2 regions of the [Clostridium] saccharolyticum WM1 genome follow, and region 1 is predicted to be linked to the other one. Evidence: a T-box and tRNA genes for the amino acid it is inferred to sense, from the RefSeq annotation. Region 1 holds a T-box; the other holds one or more tRNA genes.
The links. The T-box of region 1 lies ahead of tyrS (tyrosine--tRNA ligase). A T-box ahead of a tRNA ligase gene usually reads a tRNA of that ligase, here a tRNA-Tyr.
Positions count from the first base shown of each region.

Region 2: it has a tRNA-Tyr gene. The T-box ahead of tyrS (tyrosine--tRNA ligase) is inferred to sense a tRNA for this amino acid. The anticodon was not compared.

Region 1 covers NC_014376.1:3,627,594-3,629,972, forward strand. The annotation lists gene tyrS (tyrosine--tRNA ligase) at 1-1,181, opposite strand, end outside; T-box leader at 1,221-1,477, opposite strand; gene pdxT (pyridoxal 5'-phosphate synthase glutaminase subunit PdxT) at 1,618-2,190, opposite strand; gene pdxS (pyridoxal 5'-phosphate synthase lyase subunit PdxS) at 2,201-2,379, opposite strand, start outside.
Region 2 covers NC_014376.1:23,167-25,545, reverse strand. The annotation lists gene CLOSA_RS00145 (aminotransferase class I/II-fold pyridoxal phosphate-dependent enzyme) at 1-457, opposite strand, end outside; gene CLOSA_RS00140 (hypothetical protein) at 622-852, shown strand; tRNA gene CLOSA_RS00135 (tRNA-Lys) at 954-1,026, opposite strand; tRNA gene CLOSA_RS00130 (tRNA-Phe) at 1,030-1,102, opposite strand; tRNA gene CLOSA_RS00125 (tRNA-Met) at 1,151-1,224, opposite strand; tRNA gene CLOSA_RS00120 (tRNA-Tyr) at 1,271-1,352, opposite strand; tRNA gene CLOSA_RS00115 (tRNA-Thr) at 1,374-1,446, opposite strand; tRNA gene CLOSA_RS00110 (tRNA-Val) at 1,483-1,555, opposite strand; tRNA gene CLOSA_RS00105 (tRNA-Asp) at 1,579-1,652, opposite strand; rRNA gene CLOSA_RS00100 (23S ribosomal RNA) at 1,741-2,379, opposite strand, start outside.

The DNA of each region.
Region 1 (2,379 bases):
ACCACAACCCCATCTCCGGACAGCTGATCTTTCGTAAATACAGCCTTTCCATCGGAAACAGCTTCTCCTTCCACGGTTACTCCTCCCTGCTCCACATTGCGCCTTGCTTCGGAGCGGGTAGGAGCCAGGCCGGATTTCTGGAGAATGGCCAGGATGTCAATGCTTCCATCGGTAAAATCCGCCTCTTCCAGTTCGCAGGTTGGCATATCTGCCGCATTGCCGCCGGTAAACAGCGCTCTGGCACTCTCTCTCGCTCTTTCCGCTTCCTCTTCTCCATGAACCAGATTGGTCAGCTCATAAGCAAGAATTTCTTTTGCTTCATTTAACTGGCTGCCTTCCCAGCTGTCCATCTCGTTAATCTGTTCGATAGGAAGGAAGGTAAGCATGCGCAGGCATTTTAACACATCTGCATCGGCAATGTTTCTCCAGTACTGGAAAAAGTCAAAAGGAGTAGTCTTTTCCGGATCAAGCCATACAGCACCGGACTGGGTTTTACCCATCTTATTTCCCTCGGAATTTAATAGCAGGGTGATGGTCATCGCATGAGCATCTTTTCCCAGCTTCCGGCGGATCAGCTCTGTGCCGCCAAGCATATTGCTCCACTGGTCATCTCCTCCAAACTGCATGTTGCAGCCGTAACGGTTAAACAGCTCATAGAAGTCAAAGCTCTGCATGATCATGTAGTTGAATTCCAGGAAGCTTAAGCCTTTTTCCATACGCTGCTTATAGCATTCCGCAGTCAGCATGCGGTTGACGGAAAAATGGGGGCCGACCTCTCTTAGGAAATCGATGTAATTTAAATTCAACAGCCAGTCTGCGTTATTAACCATAAGAGCCTTTCCTTCCGAAAAGTCGATAAAACGGCTCATCTGCTTTTTAAAGCAGTCACAGTTATGCTGGATTGTTTCCACTGTCATCACCTGCCGAAGGTCGCTTCTTCCGGAAGGATCTCCAACCATACCGGTTCCGCCTCCGATCAGGGCGATGGGCTTATTGCCTGCCTCCTGAAGGCGCTTCATTAAGCACAGGGCCATAAAATGACCTACGTGAAGGCTGTCGGCCGTGGGATCAAATCCGATGTAGAATACGGCTTTTCCTTCATTTACCATCTTGCTGATTTCTTCTTCGTTCGTCACCTGGGCGATCAGGCCGCGTGCTTTCAATTCGTCATAAATTGTCATCATTATTCTCCTTTTTCATTAAAATAAGCCCCGTCCTATCAAAAGGACGAGGCTGAAGTCTCGTGTTACCACCTTAAGTTTATAAACAGCTCACGCTGTCTACCTTTTTGAGTACCTGATGCGATACTCTAGCACAATAACGGGTGCGGGAATCCGTCGCAGCCTACTTGGCATCATAGCCGTTTGGTGCGAAGCTCAGAGATGTATTCACAATCCGTATCCCACGCGCCTCTCATCTGCCGGCTGCTTTCTGTGTGGTCCATCGTACTGCTACTTGTTCTTATCAACGCTTTTACTTGTTTATGAAGTTATTGACTAGTATATGTTGTTTTCTTTTATTTGTCAAGAGGGGTTTATTTCATTTTTTTGGGGTCCGGATATGTTTATAACACAGCGATATCAACTGAGGCCAAAAAGAACTATTTTGCTTTCTCTCTCAACAATTCATTGTATTACACATGTGCAAAAAGTGAGAATGAACGGTGGTATCTTCCGTCAGTTCCGGATGGAAAGCACAAGCCAGCATATTTTTTTCCCGGACAGCCACGATTTTTCCATCAACCTTTGCCAAAACTTCCACGCCCTGACCAACATTCGCAACATATGGCGCACGGATAAACACCATCGGAATGATTCTAGCGCCGCCATATTCAGATTCAGTTTTAAAGCTGGCTAGTTGCCTCCCGTATGCGTTGCGCTCCACTGTAATGTCCATACAGGCAAGATGGCTTTCTCCTCCGATAACTGTTTTCGCCAGCAGAATCATACCGGCGCAAGTACCCATCACAGGGATTCCTCTCTGAATCATTTGAAGAATTGGCTCCTTTAATTCTGATTCCCCCATCAGCTTTTCCATCACCGTGCTTTCGCCGCCGGGCAGAATTAAGCCACTTATTTCTTTGGTAAAATCTGCCCGCTGCCGGATTTCAAAGCTGTCTGCCCCTAGTTTGGACAACATCTTTTCATGCTCTGTAAACGCTCCCTGCAGGGCAAGTATTCCAATCCTCATGGCATTCACTCTACTTTCCACGCTCCGCCATCAAAAGGGCGATTTCCTGCTCATTGATACCTACCATCGCTTCGCCCAAGTCTTCGCTAAGTTCTGCGATTAACATTGCATCATTAAAATTGGTAACAGCTTTTACAATGGCGGCGGCACGTTTTTCCGGATTGCCGGATTTAAAGATACCAGAACCCA
Region 2 (2,379 bases), 1.1 Mb from region 1:
TCATCAACATCTCTTCAATTTTTTTCGGATTTAATCCACCTTGGATTCCGAATTGTGGTATGATTTGTGGATAAATGTATTCTGTTTTTAATTGATTGAGGAAAACTCCATGAAACGCAGACTTATGGCAGTTCCTGCTCATAAGAATGGTTCCGCCTCTTGATACGGTCCCGCTTATTGCACTTAGTATCCCGCTGCTGCTGCCATTGATAAGATAATAGGTCCTGCTGCTCCCATAAATCCCAGAAGCCCATTCCATAGACTCCTTTAAAATCCCTTCCGGATGGTGTAAATTATCAAAACCGTCTATCTCCGTAATATCTATGGAAAAAGGATTTGGAAAATCAACTGCAAAAAATCCTTCACTCTGCCTTTTATGTCCAGGCATATGAAATGGATAAAAATCTGATTTCCCATATTCCTTTAATTTCTTTAACAAATTAGGTGCATCATTCATAGTATGAACCGCCTTTCCTTTTTATAAACTGCAGGCCCATCTCCTAGTATTTTTGCATTCTTTTTTTTAGATTGACACATTTAGTATAGCATCTTTATCCACTCTTTACAATTTTTTCTCATAGCGCTATAATATAATTTCGGAAAGAATAAGGAGATGGTATCATGAGATTAATCGAATTTAAAATGGAACGTCCTGGTCTGGTTAAAGCCGGGGACCAGGTTCAGATCATAGAACGGGAAGGAACCAGCAGCTACAGTTACATTATTGATCCTGCGGTCGCCATGTCCGGCTGCTATATGGGGAGAGATCGTATTAAATCCGATCATGGAGTTGTTAAAGAGATAAAGCACAATGACCGTGGGTATTATGTAATTGTGGAATTTGATGAATGACCCGATTTACCATGAGTAACTCTGTATTCCATAAATCTTTGCATCATAAAAATTTCCATAAAGCAAAAAGCCCTGAAACATCTCTGTTTCAAGGCTTGTCCTGAGACACCGGGGACTCGAACCCCGGACAACTTGATTAAAAGTCAAGTGCTCTACCACCTGAGCTAGTATCCCATATGCCCAAAGCCGGAATCGAACCAGCGACACGAGGATTTTCAGTCCTCTGCTCTACCAACTGAGCTATCTGGGCTTATGCACTTTCATTCGTACACGTTTTCCTAAAATTACTCAAAAAAAATTGCGGGGGCAGGATTTGAACCTGCGACCTTCGGGTTATGAGCCCGACGAGCTTCCAGACTGCTCCACCCCGCGTTATTTAATTATATTATATGCAGTGATTAAGATTTTAATCACTAAATGGATGGAGATGGATTCGAACCATCGAAGCGTGTCGCAACAGATTTACAGTCTGCCCCCTTTGGCCACTCGGGAACCCATCCATATTTTATTAAAGTGATGCAAGCCGATGATCGGACTCGAACCGATAACCTGCTGATTACAAATCAGCTGCTCTGCCAATTGAGCCACATCGGCACGATTCTTCTCATGCGTGTTGCTTTGCATACTGAATGGGACCTATAGGGCTCGAACCTATGACCCTCTGCTTGTAAGGCAGATGCTCTCCCAGCTGAGCTAAGATCCCATATACAAAATTCAGTTGTAAAACGACCCGGATGGGATTCGAACCCACGACCTCCGCCGTGACAGGGCGGCGCTCTAACCAGCTGAGCCACCGGGCCAAACCTTATGAAGGTTTACATATACCCTCAAAACCACACATTGCTACATATCTGTTTTCATCCGTTCTTTCCTCTTACCTAAACCAACCTGGTTAAGCCCTCGACCTATTAGTGACAGTCAGCTCCACATGTTGCCATGCTTCCACCTCTGCCCTATCTACCTCGTCGTCTTCAAGGGGTCTTACTCTTGCGATGGGATATCTCATCTTGAGGGGGGCTTCACGCTTAGATGCCTTCAGCGTTTATCCCTTCCCGACTTGGCTACTCTGCCATGGTGTTGATCACCAACAGATACACCAGAGGTCAGTCCATCCCGGTCCTCTCGTACTAAGGACAGCTCCTCTCAAATATCCTACGCCCACGCCGGATAGGGACCGAACTGTCTCACGACGTTCTGAACCCAGCTCGCGTACCGCTTTAATGGGCGAACAGCCCAACCCTTGGGACCTACTACAGCCCCAGGATGCGATGAGCCGACATCGAGGTGCCAAACCACTCCGTCGATGTGAACTCTTGGGAGTGATAAGCCTGTTATCCCCAGGGTAGCTTTTATCCGTTGAGCGATGGCAATCCCACTTTATACCACCGGATCACTAAGTCCTAGTTTCCTACCTGCTCCACCCGTCGGTGTCGCAGTCAAGCTCCCTTATGCCTTTGCACTCTTCGAATGGTTTCCGTCCATTCTGAGGGAACCTTTGAGCGCCTCCGATACCCTTTCGGAGGCGAC